2 regions of the Streptomyces sp. NPDC050416 genome follow, and region 1 is predicted to be linked to the other one. Evidence: riboswitches for the same ligand, from Rfam matches in the RefSeq annotation. Region 1 holds a riboswitch; the other holds the start of a gene.

Evidence for each region. A riboswitch is a leader RNA that binds a small molecule or an ion and turns the genes downstream of it on or off. The one in region 1 is predicted to bind cyclic di-AMP.
Region 2: it holds a riboswitch for cyclic di-AMP, as region 1 does, so the genes downstream of both, ACIBL4_RS34405 (M23 family metallopeptidase) here and ACIBL4_RS08665 (transglycosylase SLT domain-containing protein) in region 1, are expected to answer to the same signal.

Annotation. Positions count from the first base shown of each region.
Region 1 is NZ_JBITII010000002.1:766,414-774,170, forward strand. It holds gene ACIBL4_RS08635 (amidase) at 1-720, shown strand, start outside; gene ACIBL4_RS08640 (flavodoxin family protein) at 783-1,364, shown strand; gene ACIBL4_RS08645 (ABC transporter permease) at 1,431-2,309, opposite strand; gene ACIBL4_RS08650 (ABC transporter ATP-binding protein) at 2,296-3,276, opposite strand; gene ACIBL4_RS08655 (outer membrane lipoprotein carrier protein LolA) at 3,318-4,571, opposite strand; gene ACIBL4_RS08660 (polyprenyl synthetase family protein) at 4,802-5,812, opposite strand; cyclic di-AMP (ydaO/yuaA leader) riboswitch at 6,321-6,494, shown strand; gene ACIBL4_RS08665 (transglycosylase SLT domain-containing protein) at 6,498-7,277, shown strand; gene ACIBL4_RS08670 (HAD family hydrolase) at 7,241-7,757, opposite strand, start outside.
Region 2 is NZ_JBITII010000014.1:22,598-30,354, reverse strand. It holds gene ACIBL4_RS34450 (STAS domain-containing protein) at 1-35, shown strand, start outside; gene ACIBL4_RS34445 (STAS domain-containing protein) at 119-505, shown strand; gene ACIBL4_RS34440 (anti-sigma regulatory factor) at 505-948, shown strand; gene ACIBL4_RS34435 (SpoIIE family protein phosphatase) at 948-2,018, shown strand; gene ACIBL4_RS34430 (MarR family winged helix-turn-helix transcriptional regulator) at 2,087-2,665, opposite strand; gene ribA (GTP cyclohydrolase II) at 2,765-3,406, opposite strand; gene ACIBL4_RS34420 (MarR family winged helix-turn-helix transcriptional regulator) at 3,573-4,088, opposite strand; gene ACIBL4_RS34415 (dihydrofolate reductase family protein) at 4,194-5,354, shown strand; tRNA gene ACIBL4_RS34410 (tRNA-Met) at 5,512-5,585, shown strand; cyclic di-AMP (ydaO/yuaA leader) riboswitch at 5,885-6,041, shown strand; gene ACIBL4_RS34405 (M23 family metallopeptidase) at 6,053-7,084, shown strand; gene ACIBL4_RS34400 (aldo/keto reductase) at 7,193-7,757, shown strand, end outside.

The sequences.
Region 1 (7,757 bases):
CTGGCGACGGGCGGCGACGGTGCCGGGTCGGTGCGGATCCCGGCGGCGTGGTGCGGGGTGACCGGCCTGAAGACCACGGCCGGACGACTGCCCTCCGCCGACCGTACGGGACTCGCGGTCCCCGGTGTCCTCGCCCGCTCGGCGTCGGACGCGGCGGCCTGGTGGCGGGTGGTGTCCCAGGAGCAGGTGCCGACCGGCACGCCGCTCCCCGTCACCGCCGTCTGGTCGTCCGACCTGGGCTTCGCCAGGCCCGACCCGGAGCCCGTCACGCTCGCCCGGGCGGCGGTCGAACGGCTCGCGGCGGCGGGTGTCGTACGGCTCGTACGGCCGCGGGTGCCGTTGCGGCTCACGGACCCCGGGCCCGCCTGGCTCGCCCTGCGCACCCCCGGTGCCGATCCGGGCGAAGCCCACCGTGTCCGGGCGGAGAACGACCGGCGGCTGGCCGCGCTGTTCGCCGAGGCCGAGCTGCTGCTGACGCCGACCACGCCCACCCCGCCGCACGGTCACGACGGCCCGGGCGACCGCTACTCCACCTCTCTCACCTGGGCGTTCAACCTCAGCGGGCATCCGGCCCTGAGCCTGCCGGCGGGCTTCGGCGGCGACGGCTGCCCGGCCGGGCTGCAGCTGGTGGCGCCGCAGGGCCGGGAGGCACTGCTGCTGGCCGTGGCACGGGAGGCGGAGGTGCGCGTCGGGAGCCGAGGACACCCCTGGCGGATTTAGATGCGCACGCATATGATGCAAGCGCGTGTAATTGACCCGCACCTACTTTCTGGGGGACCCTCATGACCCGTCGTTTCCTCTTCGTCCTGGGCAGCGCCCGTGCCGACGGCAACACCGAGCTGCTGGCCCGCGCGGCCGCCGAGCAACTGCCCCCGGACGTCGAACAGCAGTGGATCGACCTCGCCGAGCATCCGGTGCCCGACTTCGAGGACCTGCGGCACGACAGCGACCACGTGCGCCCGACCGAGGGCAACGTGGCACTGCTGCTCGACGCCACCCTCGCGGCCACGGACATCGTGATCGCCTCGCCCCTGTACTGGTACTCGGTCTCCGCGCACACCAAGCGCTACCTGGACTACTGGTCGGGCTGGCTGCGCACGCCCGGCCTCGACTTCAAGGCGACCCTGGCCGGACGCACCCTGTGGGGAGTCACCGCGCTCGCGCACACGCAGCCCGAGGTGGCCGACCCGCTGGTCGGCACGCTCAACAACTCGGCCGCGTACATGGGGATGCGGTTCGGCGGGGTGCTGCTCGGCAACGGCAGCAAGCCCGGTGACGTACGGAACGACACCGAGGCAATGGCCCGGGCCAAGACGTTCTTCGCGCGGGAGGCGCCCCTGGCCCGGTTCGTGTACGAGGACTGAGGGCTACGAGGACTGAGGGCTACGAGAACTGAGTGCTACGAGAACCGAGGGCCAGGAGTACTGGCGCTACGCGGTGATGTCCTTCGTCGTGAAGCGCGCCCAGGCCGCCGAGCCGAACACCGCCGCGTACAGGGCCTGGAGGCCGAGGTTCTTCGCCAGGTCGTCCCAGTAGACGGGTTCGCGCATCAGGTCGGCGAAGGACAGCCAGTAGTGCGAGAAGAAGTAGGGCTGGAGGGCGTGCAGTTGCGGGATCTGGTCGAGGATCTGGACCGTGATCAGCAGGCCGACGGTGGTCGCCATCGCCGCGATGCCGCTGCCCGTGAGCGTCGAGACGAACAGTCCGAGCGCCGCCACGCCGATCAGTGACGCGGCGACGGCCAGGGCGATCAGCAGGGCTCTGCCCAGACCCTCGGCGAAGCTGATCTGCGTGCCGGAGATGGTGGTCAAGTCGCCGAGCGGGAACAGCAGCACGCCGACCGTCAGCGCCGAGACGGCCACGACGAGGGTGGCGGCCAGGCAGAAGATGACGACGGTCGCGTACTTGGTGAGCAGCAGGCGGGTGCGGCCGGCCGGGGCGACCAGCAGGTAGCGGAGCGTGCCGGCGTTCGACTCGCCGGCGATCGCGTCGCCCGCGACGACGCCGATCGCCATCGGCAGGAAGAACGGCAGGGTGGCGGCCAGCGCGGTGAAGACGAGGAACAGGCCGTTGTTCGTGATCTGCGAGATGAACGCCGGTCCCCCGCCGCCACCACCGCCCGGCGAGGAACCGTCGCTCGTCTCCATCTTGACGGCGATGCCGACCAGGACGGGCACGCCCGCCAGCACGGCCAGCAGTGCGAGGGTGCGCCAGCGCCGGAAGGTGGTGGTGAGCTCGCTGCGCAGCAGCCCGAAGGTCCACAGCGGGCTCACCGGCCGTACAGCCTTGGCCGCTTCAGCCTGCGACATCGAAACCCTCCCCGGTCAGCGCCACGAACGCGTCCTCCAGCGAGGCCCGTTCGACCGTGTAGCCGCGGACCCGCACCCCGGCCGTGACCAGCGCGGCGTTCACCTCGGCGAGGTCGCGCTCCGGCGGTTCGCCGGTCACCCGGTCGTCCGTGACGACGACGTCGCCGACGCCCTGCTCCTTCAGCACCCGGGCCGCCTCCGCCGGATCCGGCGTGGTCACCACCAGCCGGCCGCGCGCCCCGGCGGACAGCTCGGCGACCGGGCCCTGGGTGATCAGACGGCCCTGTGTCATCACGGCCGCGTGGGTGCAGACCTGCTCGATCTCGTCGAGCAGGTGGGAGGAGAGGAAGACGGTCGTGCCGTCCGAGGCCAGTTCCCGTATGAGCGTGCGGATCTCGCGCATGCCCTGCGGGTCGAGGCCGTTGGTCGGCTCGTCGAGCACGAGCAGCCGGCGCGGCTGGAGCAACGCCGCCGCCAGGCCCAGGCGTTGTTTCATGCCCAGTGAGTACGCCTTGGCCTTCTTGCCCGCGGCGGCCGTCAGGCCCACCCGGTCCAGCGCGGCGGCGACCCGGGCCTTCCGGGTGCGCGGATCTGCGGCCGGGTCGGCGGAGTCGTAGCGGACGAGGTTGTCGCGGCCGGAGAGGAAGCCGTACAGGGCCGGCCCCTCGATGAGGGCGCCGACGTGGGGCAGGACGGCGCGGGTGGCCCGGGGCATGGACTGCCCGAGCACCGTCGCCGTGCCGGAGGTGGGCTCGATGAGGCCCATCAGCATGCGGATGGTGGTGGTCTTGCCGGAGCCGTTGGGACCGAGGAAGCCGAAGACGCTGCCCGCCGGGACGGTCAGGTCGAGGCCGTCGACGGCGAGCTGTCCGCCGCGGTAGCGCTTGGTGAGCGCGCGCGTGGCGATGACCGGGTCCCCGGCCTGATCGCCCCGCTGCTCCGGCTCCGTGGCGGACGGTTCGCCCATCGGCTTCCTCGTTCTCTCCGAGTCCCGCGGGAGTTCGGGACTTACTTCCCGGCGTCGGCCGCCTTCACGAGCGCGTCCTTGGTGACGGCGCCCACGTAGACCTTGCCGTCGTCGGTGATCAGGGCGTTGATCAGGCGGGTCGAGAAGACCGTGCCCGAGCCGAACTTGCCGGTGACCTTGTCGCCGAGCGAGTCGATGAAGCCGCCGAACTCGCCGCCGGCCTTGCCCGAGGGCATGCCCTCGCCGCCGGTGTCGAAGGTGGCTATGGAGCTCCAGCCCTCGCCGATGGTCTTCATGCCGTCGTGGCCCTTGCCGGGGCCCTCCCCGGCCTTGGGGGCGTGCTCGCGCGCCCCGCCCTTGTCGAAGCCCTTGCCGAAGTGCTTGTCGGAGCCCTTGCCGAAGTCCTTGGCGGCGTCCTTCTCCTCAGTGACCTTCGCGCCCTTGGGCGGGGTGAAGTCGAAGGCCGAGGCGGCCGGCTTGGCGAAGCTGACCTGGGTGAAGCCCGCGTCGACGACGGCGGCGCCGCCGCTCGCCGGGGTCAGCGTGAACTTCAGCGGCATGCCGGTCTTCGCGTCCACGGCCACGGTGACCGCGCCGACGGTCGAGCCGGACTGCTTCGGCTTGATGACCAGCTTGTAGGCGTCCCGGCCGGCGACCTGGGCGGTGCCGTCCACGGTCACGGCGGTCGTGTCGTCGGTGGCCTTCAGCGCCTCCTCGGCGAAGTCCTTCGGCGCGGCCGGCGGCTGCTGGTCCTTCCCGCGCTCCGGGCTGTCGGAGGCGGTGCCGTGGTAGACCTCGTTCGACTTGCTGTCGTAGCCCCAGACGTCCTTGCCGTTGTGGACGATGCTGTACTCGGCGGCGTTCTCCAGCAGCGACAGCTTCTGCTTGTCCGGGCCGTCGGCCGCGACACGCAGGGTGTGCGTGCCGGAGGCCAGTTCCGTGAGCTTGGCCGTCGGGTCGGCGGAGGAGCCGCCCTGGCCCCGGCTCGCGGCACCGGACATCAGGCTGCTCTCCAGCCCGCCGAGGTCCGGCAGGCCGAGGTCCGTGCTGATCTTCACCGTGCCGGACAGCTGCTGGATGTCCGACTGGGCGATCTTCTCGATGAGCTGCTGTGCGGTGATCTTCGGGAGGTCGGGGTCACCGGAATCGGCGAGTGCGGGGACCAGCCCGATCGTCGCGGCCGCCACCCCCACCACCGTGACCGGGACGACGTACCGCGCGGCTTTGCGCCGCCCGGAGCGCTGCTCGTCGGCCTCCCCGGCGGTCGTGCTGTCGTCGGATGCGTACGGTGCCATGTGTGCCCTACCTCCGTGATCGGCGGCGGCTGTCCGTGTCGTGCACGCACTCGTCCCTGAGCCGCCATTCTCACCCGAACTGGTGAGGAGTGGTGCTTTCCGTGGTGACCATCTGACCAAATCGGCCGGCGAGATACGTCAGACCCCGGGCTCAACTCCACGTACTGCTGCGGTATGACACGAGAGGGCCGCATCTCCCCCGACCCGTAGGGGTCGTGGGGGAAAACGCGCTAACCGGCCCGGTGCACCACCGCGTCGGACAGCTCCACCAGCGCCGTCTTCGCGGTGCAGTCGGGCAGCGGCGCCAGCGCCGAGCGGGCGTCCTGGGCGTAGCGGACGGTGTCCCGCCGGGCCTGTTCCAGCGCCGGGTGGGCCCGCAGCAGGCGCAGGGCCTCGGCGTGCCGGTCGTCGTCGGTGAGGTCGGAGTCCAGCAGCTCGCACAGGGCGATGTCCTCCGCGAGTCCGAGCCGGGCCGCGCGCTCGCGCAGCCGCAGCACGGGGAGCGTGGGGATGCCCTCGCGCAGGTCGGTGCCGGGCGTCTTGCCGGACTCGTGGGAGTCGGAGGCGATGTCCAGGACGTCGTCCGCGAGCTGGAAGGCGACACCGAGCCGCTCGCCGTACTGGGTCAGCACGTCCACGACCGTGTCGTCGGCGCCGGACATCATCGCCCCGAACCGGCACGACACCGCCACCAGCGAGCCGGTCTTGCCGCCCAGCACGTCCAGGTAGTGCTCGACCGGGTCGCGGCCGTCCTGCGGTCCGGCCGTCTCCAGGATCTGCCCGGTCACCAGCCGCTCGAACGCCTCGGCCTGCACCCGCACCGCCTCCGGGCCGAGGTCGGCCAGGATGTGCGAGGCGCGGGCGAAGAGGAAGTCTCCGGTGAGGACCGCGACGGAGTTGCCCCAGCGGGCGTTCGCGCTCGCCACCCCGCGCCGCACCGTGGCCTCGTCCATCACGTCGTCGTGGTACAGCGTGGCGAGGTGGGTCAGCTCCACGACGACGGCCGAGGGCACGATCCCGGGCGCGTACCGGTCGCCGAACTGGGCGGCGAGCATCACGAGCAGCGGACGGAACCGCTTGCCACCGGCCCGGACCAGGTGCTGGGCGGCCTCCGTGATGAAGGGCACCTCACTCTTGGTGGCCTCGAGCAAGCCTTCCTCGACAGCCGCCATCCCGGCCTGGACATCGGCCTCCAGAGCCTGGTCCCGCACGCTCAGCCCGAACGGCCCGACGTCGGTCACGAGGGGTCTCCTGTCTGCTGGTGTCTGCCGGTGATTACGCGGTTTGTCGATAGGTCGCTGCCATCACTCGAGTCAGCGTATCCGGTCACGTTTCGATCACCGCCAGCGCCCAGGGTTACAGGCCGGGTGGTATCCGATCAGGACCGCAATGTTTTCGATCAGCTCATAAGAGCAGACATTTATCGACTTACCCGTCAATAGCGAGCTATGCACGATTTGCGGCGTTGGATAAGCGAATTCCCCTAAGTGCAAATCGCCCCACGGACTCGTGATCAGTGAGTTGAGTCACGTTATCCCCTGTGACATCCCACTCCGGCACCGACCCGTACCTCCTTCCGCCGCACGCAAGTTGAGCCTTGGCTTCAGCAAAGGATCAAGTGCCCCATACGCCCCTGACCAAGGTCAATCGCTCGATATGTGACTCCGGTGCTTGTTCCCGACATGTGCTCTCGCATACGTTCCGGGCCTGTCCGGCGGATCGCCGAATCCTGCCACCGCCCGGACACCCCACACGAACCCACTCACTCACGCAGGGCAGGAGCGGGGGACCCAGGTAAGTCGCCGGTCCGCGCAGCGGAACGGCTCGGGGTGAAGCCGCGTACGGCACACAGCGCCGTAGGCGGCCGGGCACCTCCCGGCCCGAACCCGACAGCTCACCTCGCAGGCGCCGGAGAGGAACATCCCCATGCCCCGAGGCAAGCACCGTCGTCCCAGAACCAGTCAGTTCACCCGTCGCGTCATGGCCGCCGGCACCGGCGGAGCGGCGCTCGTCCTGCCGCTGATCGGCGCGACGCAGGCCAGCGCCGCCCAGCCGGCCCAGAGCGCACCCACCGTCGCGCAGTCCGTGCCGCAGGCGGCCAAGACCGCCAAGTCCCTCACGTACACCGTCGCCAAGGGCGACTCGCTCGCCCGCATCGCGGACAAGTACGACGTGTCGGGCGGCTGGAAGCAGCTCTACAAGGACAACCGCGCCGCGGTCGGCGACAACCCGCAGCTGATCCACCCGGGTCTGAAGCTCACGGTGAAGACGGCCAAGGCGGACGCCGGGAAGAAGACGGCGACCAAGTCCTCCGCCCCCGCCAAGCCGGCCGCGAAGCCCGCCGGTGGCGTCGCCCAGGCCACCCAGGCCTCCGCGAAGACCTACGCGAACAACCTGGACGGCTGGATCCGCGAGGCGCTGGACATCATGGCGCAGAAGGGGATCCCGGGTTCGTACGACGGCATCTACCGCAACGTCATGCGCGAGTCGTCCGGCAACCCCCAGGCGATCAACAACTGGGACTCGAACGCCGCCAAGGGCACGCCGTCCAAGGGTCTGCTCCAGACCATCGACCCGACCTTCCAGGCCTACCACGTGGACGGCACGTCGTGGGACCCGTACGACCCGGTCGCCAACATCACGGCGGCCTGCAACTACGCGGCGGCGCGCTACGGCTCGATCGACAACGTCAACGGCCCGTACTGATCCGTCCCGCCCAGCAGCCGTTCGAGGACGACGGCGATGCCGTCGTCCTCGTTCGACAGGGTGACCTCGTCGGCCACGGCCTTGAGCTCGGGATGGGCGTTGGCCATGGCGACGCCGTGGGCGGCCCAGTCGAACATCGGGATGTCGTTGGGCATGTCACCGAAGGCGAGGGTGTCCGCCGGCCGCAGCCCCAGGTGCTCGGCGGCCAGCGCCAGGCCGGTGGCCTTGGTGATGCCGCACGGCTGGAGCTCGACCGTGCCGGGCCCCGACATCGTCACCGTCGCCAGTGAACCGACCACCGAGCGGGCCGTCGCCGCCAACTCGTCGTCCGACAGGTGGGGATGGCGCAGCAGCACCTTGCTGATGGGCTCGCCCCACAGGTCGTCGCGCCGGTCGACCCGCACCGCCGGCAGGGTCGGGTGCGGCATCAGGTAACCCGGCTCGATGAGCGTGAGGCCGTCGACCCCGTCCTGGTCGACC
Region 2 (7,757 bases), on a different contig from region 1:
CGCCACTCCGGCCGGCCGACGCGGGCACGCGATGACGGGCCCCTCGGGGAACGGGCCCGCGGGATCCGGGCCCCCGGTCGCCGTGTCCTCGGGCGCCGGGCCGTCGGTCGCCGGGCCCATGGGCGGGCACGGCTTCACGGTTCCGGTCCTCCGGCTGGGGGACGTCCTGCTGGTCACCCTCCAGGGTGAACTGCACGACGGGATGGCCGAGCAGCTCCAGCAGGACATCACCGACCGCATCGCGCGCACCCGGGTGACCGGCGTGGTCATCGACATCTCCGGCGTGGACATCGTCGACTCCTTCCTGGGGCGGGTCCTCGCCGAGATCGCCGCCGGAGCCGGACTGCTGGCCGCCCGTACGGTGCTGGCCGGGATGCGCCCCGCGGTGGCGATCACCCTGGTCGAGCTGGGGCTCACCCTGCCCGGACTGCGGACGGCCCTGGACGTCGAACGCGCGATGGAGCTGCTCACCGCGGGTGAGCGGCAGGGCGAGGGGAGTCCGTGATGCGGGCCTCCCGCCATGCCGCCCCGGCCAGCCTGCCGATCGGCTCGGACGCCGACCTGGCCTGGGTACGGCAGCAGGTCCGGCAGGCCGCCGCCGAGCTCGGTTTCGGACTGGTGCAGCAGACCAAGCTCGTCACCGCCGCCAGCGAGCTGGCCCGCAACACCCTCGTCCACGGCGGGGGTGGCCATGTGGAGATCACCCCGCTGGAGACCGGGCCGTCGCCCGGTCTGCGGCTGGCCTTCGTCGACCACGGACCCGGCATCCGCGACCTGGACCGGGCGATGACCGACGGCTACACCAGCGGCGGCGGGCTCGGACTCGGCCTGAGCGGGGCCAAGCGGCTGGTCCAGGAGTTCGAGGTGGACAGCCGGCCCGGTGAGGGGACCACCGTCACCGTCACCGCCTGGGCCACGGTCGTGCCGTCGGCCCGGCCGGGGTCGTGATGAGCAGGGTGTGGGACGTGCCGGTCGACGACTCGACCCGGGTGCGGGACGTCCGGGTCGCGGCCGAGGCGGCCGGCGCGTGCGCCGGGCTCGGCCCGCACCGCATCGCGACCGCCGCGCTGGTGGCGACGGAGCTGGCGACCAACCTGGTGCGGCACGCGGACGGCGGGTACGTCCTCATCAACCTCGTCGAGAGCGCACCCGCCGACGGCCGGCGCCTGTCCGTGCAGCTCGTCGCGCTCGACCACGGCCCGGGCATCCCGGACGTCGCGGCGGCGATGCGCGACGGCTACACGACCGCGGCTTCCCTGGGCGCCGGCCTCGGTACGTGCCGGCGCATAGCGAACGACTTCGACCTGCACAGTGCCCCCGGCCGGGGCACCGTGGCCATGGCCCGTATCGACCATGAACCCCCCGCCGACCGGTATCGGGCGGCCCCGCGGGGTCCGCGCGCCGGTGGCGTGAACGTCCCCCTCGGCCGTGCCGAGTACTCCGGTGACGCCTGGAGCCGGGTCCGCACCGGTGACCGCCTGACCCTCCTGCTCGCCGACGGGCTCGGTCACGGACCCAAGGCCGCGGAGGCGTCGGGCGCCGCCGTGGACGCGCTGCGCGACGTGGCCGACCGGCCGCCCGCCGAGATGCTGCGGCATCTGGGCCGGTCCCTGCGCCGCACCCGGGGTGCGGCCGTCGCTGTGGCCCAACTGGATCTCGGGTCGGGGCGGTTGCACTTCGCCGGGATCGGCAACGTCGGCGCCCGGCTGCGCACCGACGGCAGCTGGAAGGCGATGCTGTCCCAGCCCGGCATCGTGGGCGCGCAGGCCCCGGCGTCCGTGTCCGTGCAGCGAGAGCCGTGGCAGGACGACAGCCTGCTGGTCCTGCACAGCGACGGCCTGCCCGGCCGCTGGACGCCCCCCGACGACACCGTGCTCCTCGGCTGCGACCCGGCGGTGGTGGCCGCGGTGGTCCTCCGCGACGCGGGCAGCGCGGCCCGCCCGGTGCGGGACGACACATGTGTGGCGGTGCTGGGCGGGGGCGAGGGCGGCGGGAGCCGTCACGGCTCGGGGGGTTGAGGGGCGGACCTGCCCTTGTTTTTGCGGCGCTACGGCGTCCTGTTTACGGCGCTACGGGCGTTACGGCGTTACGTCCCACCGGGCGGGTCGGTCCCGGGAGGAGGGCCGGCCGCGTCAGGTCCGGCGTCCCGCTCTGCCCCGTCGACGCGCGGGATCCCCGCGCCCCGTGCCGCAAGGAACCCCAGCAAGCCCCGGCTCAGCGCCACCCGTTCCGCCGGTTCCATCGCCGCCAGCGCCGTGGTCAGGGCACGTGTCCGGCGGTCGGCGACGTCGCCCAGGACGTGCTGCCCGTGCGTGGTGAGCCACAGCTGCACCTCGCGTCGGGTGTCCGGGTGCGGGGCGCGTTCCAGGAGCCCGGCCGCCGCCAGGCGGTCGCAGAGGCGGCTGGCGGTGGGGAGGCCGATGTCCAGCTGGTCCGCCAGGGCCGTCAGGTTCAGGCCGGGCGCCGCCTCCAGGGTGCGCAGCGCCCGCAGCTGGTGCAGGGACAGCCGCAGTGCAGCCTCCTGGGCGGCGACCGACCACAGGGCCGTCAGGCTCTCCACGGCATCGGCTATCTGTGCCGCGACGGCCTCCGGGCCATCGCCCGGTCCCCTCGCCCGGGGGTCGCCGGGGCCGCCGAGATCGGTCACGAAACGGTCACTTTCCATAAGCTCCGGGTACTGCAGAGGTCGCCCTCTTTCAAAGGCTGTACCCGATGAGCCGAGGGGCAAGCCGCCCCGTTCACGCACCCGGCCGGGCCGGGAGGCTCAGCCCGCGCTGAGCCCCGTCAGCGCGACGAGCGGCAGCGTGTGCTGGGTCTGGAGGACCTTCGCGCGCAGGTACCGGACGTTGTGCGCGGTGGTGAAGACGCCCGTGGGGACGCGGTCGCGGACGGCCACGCCCAGGTCGCGCAGCTGGGCGGCCTTGTCGGGGTTGTTGGAGAGCAGGTCGAGCTCGCCGACGCCCAGGGCCCGGAGCATCTGGGCCGCCGCCGTGTAGTCGCGGGCGTCCTCCGGCAGCCCCAGGGCCGCGTTCGCCTCGTAGGTGTCGAGGCCCTCGTCCTGGAGGGCGTACGCGTCGAGCTTGTTGTAGAGGCCGATGCCCCGGCCCTCCTGGCGGAGGTAGAGGAGCACGCCGCCGCGCTCGGCGATGCGCTCGACGGCCTCGCGCAGCTGCGGGCCGCAGTCGCAGCGGGCCGAGCCGAACACGTCCCCGGTCAGGCACTCGGAGTGCAGCCGCACCAGCGGAACCGGACCGGGCTCGCCCAGGACGACGGCCACGTGTTCCTGGCCGTCGGCCAGGCCGTGGAAGGTGACGACCTCGGCGTCGACCTCGTAGCCGTCGTGGAAGCGCAGCGGGACCCGGACGCGGGAGCGCGGGGTGGCGAGGACAGCGGGGGTGTCGGGCATGCGGGGCCTCCGGGTTCCGTTCCTGTTCGGCTGCACAGCCGTCGGCTTGCAGTCTGCTTCAGATTTGAAGCAGATCCACGTCCGGAACCCTACACTTGCTTTAAATTTGAAGCAATGAAAGGCGGTGAGATCGAGGTGTGTTGTGACGTGCCTCACCAAAGGCGGCTCACGAACAGGCCGTGGAGGACCTCCGTCGCCACGGCACGTCGTCCGACGCCGGCCGCGTCCCGTCCTCCTGGAGCCCCTGTGCGATCGCCGTGGAGATCTCCTCCAGTTGCTCCACCTGCTCCTCGCTGAGCCGGTCGAACAGGAAGCTCCGCACGGTCTCGACATGCCCGGGCGCTGCCCGGTCCAGTACGGCGAACCCGTCGTCCGTCAAGGCCGCGATGCTGCCCCGCTTGTCGTACCGGCAGGCCTCGCGCCGCACCATGCCGTCCTTCTCCAGCCGCGTCACCGCGTACGTCAGCCGGCTGCGCGTGATCTTCAGCCGCTCGGCGAGATCGGTCATGCGCAGCCGCCGCTCCGGGGACTCCGACAGGACCGAGAGGATGGAGTAGTACAGGTGCGGCATGCCGGCGTCCTGCTGGAGCTGCCGGTCGATCGCGTCCTCCAGGAGCAGCGAGGCGGCGATGTACGCGCGCCAGGCGCGTTGCTCCTTGGGGGTGAGCCAGCGAGTCGTCATGCACCCAGTGTAGGTTTGTTTCAAACTTGAACCAAGCCCGTCCCGTCAGTCCGCCGTCCCGTCAGTCCGCCGTCCGTCACGAGTTTCCACGAGCCGGGAGCGTCGATGCCCCACCCGTACGTCCTGCTGTCCGCCGCCGTCTCCCTCGACGGCTACCTGGACGACACCGGCCCCGAACGCCTGCTCCTGTCCAGCCCGGCCGACTTCGACCGGGTCGACGAGGTCCGGGCGTCCGTCGACGCGATCCTGATCGGCGCCGGCACCGTCCGCGCCGACAACCCGCGCCTGCTGGTCAACTCACCCGAGCGGCGCGCCGCCCGCACGGCGGCCGGCCTGCCGGAGTACCCCCTCAAGGTCACGGTCAGCGGCTCCGGCGACCTCGACCCGGCGGCACAGTTCTGGCACACCGGCGGCCAGAAGGTCCTCTACACCACCGACCAGGGCGCCGAACGCGCCCGTGCCCTCGGCCTCGCCACTGCCGATGGCACCGATGCCGCCGACGCCACCGACGTCGTCCCCCTCGGCGCCGACCTCGACTGGCGGCGGCTCCTCACCCACCTGCACGACGTCCGGGGCGTACGGCGCCTCATGGTCGAGGGCGGCGGCCTGATCCACACCCAGCTCCTCACCCAGGGCCTCGCCGACGAACTCCAGCTGGTCCTCGCCCCGCTCTTCGTCGGTGACCCCGGGGCCCCCCGCCTCTTCGGACCCGGCGGCTACCAGTCCGGCCGGCTCCGGCTGCTGGAGACCCGGCGGATAGAGGACGTGGTCCTCATGCGCTACGAGCCGACCGCTCCCGGCACCGGCCCCCTCCCCGTCGCCGCCGACCACCACTGGCTGGCCCTGGCCTGCGAACTGGCCGCGCAGTGCCCGCCGTCGGACACGGCGTTCAGCGTCGGCGCGGTGGTCGTCGCGGCCGACGGCACCGAACTGGCCCGCGGCCACTCCCGCGAGGGCGGCGACCCGCTCGTGCACGCCGAGGAGGCGGCCCTGGCCAAGCTCGACCCGGCCGACCCCAGGCTCGCCGGCGCGACGGTCTACAGCAGCCTGGAGCCCTGCGCCCGCCGGGCCTCCCGCCCCGCACCCTGCGCCCGGCTGATCCTCGACGCGGGCGTGCGACGCGTGGTCACGGCCTGGCGCGAGCCGGACACCTTCGTGGCGGACGCCGACGGCAGCGGCCTGCTGGCGGCCGGGGGAGTGGAGGTCCTCGTCCTCCCGGAGCACGAGGAGCGCGCCAAGGCCCCGAACCACCACCTGACGCCCTGAGCTCGGGCCGATCGGCCCACGGATCCTGCAGCCTGGCCGCCTCGCGGGTCGCGCTGCCTCCAGGGCCGCTACGACAGCGCGGACGGGCGACCCGGGCCGCTGAGTACCGGGTGTGCGCGAGTGGTCCCGCGGATGGCGTACACTGGAGTCACAACGACGCGGGGTGGAGCAGCTCGGTAGCTCGCTGGGCTCATAACCCAGAGGTCGCAGGTTCAAATCCTGTCCCCGCTACTGAAGGCCGAGGGCCGGAATCCGAAAGGGTTCCGGCCCTCGGTGTTTCCTGGGTTCTCCATTACTGCCGACATCACTGTCGGTGAGTGAATCACACCGCTCCGCATCACAACTGACACACCGTCAAAACCCGTGAGTCACTTGCGCAGCGGTCAACTCGCCCGTTTTAGGCCGGTCATGGCAGGTTGGTCCGCGCGAAAAAGGTTAATGATCAAGCGGAATCGCTGGAATACCCACCGCGCGTCTATTAACGTTCGATAACGCAGCGCGGTCGTCCCAGCCGTCACAGAAGGCGGCTCCGTGCGCACGCGCCGAATCCTGAAAGGGAACCGGGGAACCACCACTTGGGGTGAATCGAGCGGATGCCGCCGTGGAAGCACGGCCGGTATACGCGCGTAGGAGACCTTCCTGCTCCGAACCCGTCAGCTAACCCGGTAGGCGAGAAGGAAGGAAAGGAGTACGCCCACGTGGCGTCCAACCGGCCTGCCCCCGCGGCCCCGTCCGCGCCGAACCAGCGCGACACCGAAACCTTCGGCTACGGCGGTCACCACACCGACGAGGGCCCGTTCCAGGAATGGAACCCCACCGCGGAGTCCATCCGCCCCATCCGTGGCCGGCATCGCGTCACCAAGCAGCGCGGCGGAGGCCTCGCGCGCAGCTCCACCGTCCTCGGCGTCGGCGTCATAGCCGCCGTGGGCGCGGGCGGCATGGCCAGCGCCCAGACCGGCAAGCCGCCGGTGTCGATCTCCGTCCCGGACCTTCCCTCGGTGGGTTCCCTCATCTCGGACGACGACACCCCCGAAGGCTCCGCCACTCCGCTCAGCGACCTCGCCACGGCGTCCGCCGACACCGAGCAGGGCACCTCCGGCGCCGGTGAGGCACTGCGCGCCCGGATCATGGCGCAGGTCGAGCACCAGCAGGAACAGATCGAGACCAAGGCCGCGCAGGACGCCGCCGAAGCCGCCCGCAAGGAGGCCGCGGAGGCCGCCACCAAGGCCGAGCAGGAAGCCAAGGCCAAGGCCGCCGAAGCCAAGAAGAAGGCGGAGGAGGAGGCCCGGAAGAAGGCCGAGGCCGAGCGGCTCGCCGCCCTCGCCAAGCAGTACACGCTGCCGACCTCCGCGTACACCATCACCTCCACCTTCGGTCAGGCCGGCGCCTACTGGTCCTCCGGCTACCACACCGGCCTCGACTTCGCCGCCCCCACGGGCACGCCGATCAAGGCGGTGCACAGCGGCACCATCACCGAGGCGGGCTGGAACGGCTCGTACGGCTACAAGACCGTCCTGACCCTCGATGACGGCACGGAGATCTGGTACGCGCACCAGTCGTCCATCGGCGTCAGCGTCGGCCAGAAGGTCAGCACGGGCGACGTCATCGGCCGCGTGGGCGCGACCGGCAACGTCACCGGGGCGCATCTGCACCTCGAGGTCCACACCGGTGGCTCCAGCAACGGCATCGACCCGCTCGCGTGGCTGCGGGGCAAGGGCCTGAACGTCTGAGCGACGGCGGCGTTTCCGGTCTCGTGCGGGGTTTCGTGCGGGGCCGTTTACGGGAGTTTTGCGTCCGCTGTGGAATGGGCCTCCCCCGCACGGCCGTTGACACGGAGCATGACTTCTCTTCGCAAGCTCGGCTCCTCCGACCTCGAGGTCTTCCCGCTCGCCCTCGGCGGCAACGTCTTCGGCTGGACCGCGGACGAGGCACAGTCGTTCGCCGTCCTCGACGCGTACACCGCCGCCGGCGGCAACTTCGTCGACTCCGCCGACGTCTACTCGGCGTGGGCGGACGGCAACCAGGGCGGCGAGTCCGAGACCGTCCTCGGCAAGTGGCTGACGTCGCGGGGCAACCGCGCGGACGTCGTCGTCGCCACGAAGGTCAGCCAGCACCCCCAGTTCCAGGGCCTGTCCCCCGCCAACATCAAGGCCGCCGCCGATGCCTCCCTGCGGCGCCTCGGCACCGACTACATCGACCTGTACTACACGCACTACGACAAGCCCGACGTGCCGGTGGAGGAGATCATCGGCGCGCTCGACGAACTCGTGACGACCGGGAAGGTGCGGTACATCGCCGCCTCGAACATCTCCGCGGAGCGGCTGCGGGCCTCCCTGGAGTTCTCCGACCGCGAGGGACTCGCCCGGTACGTGGCCCTCCAGCCCCACTACAACCTGGTCTCCC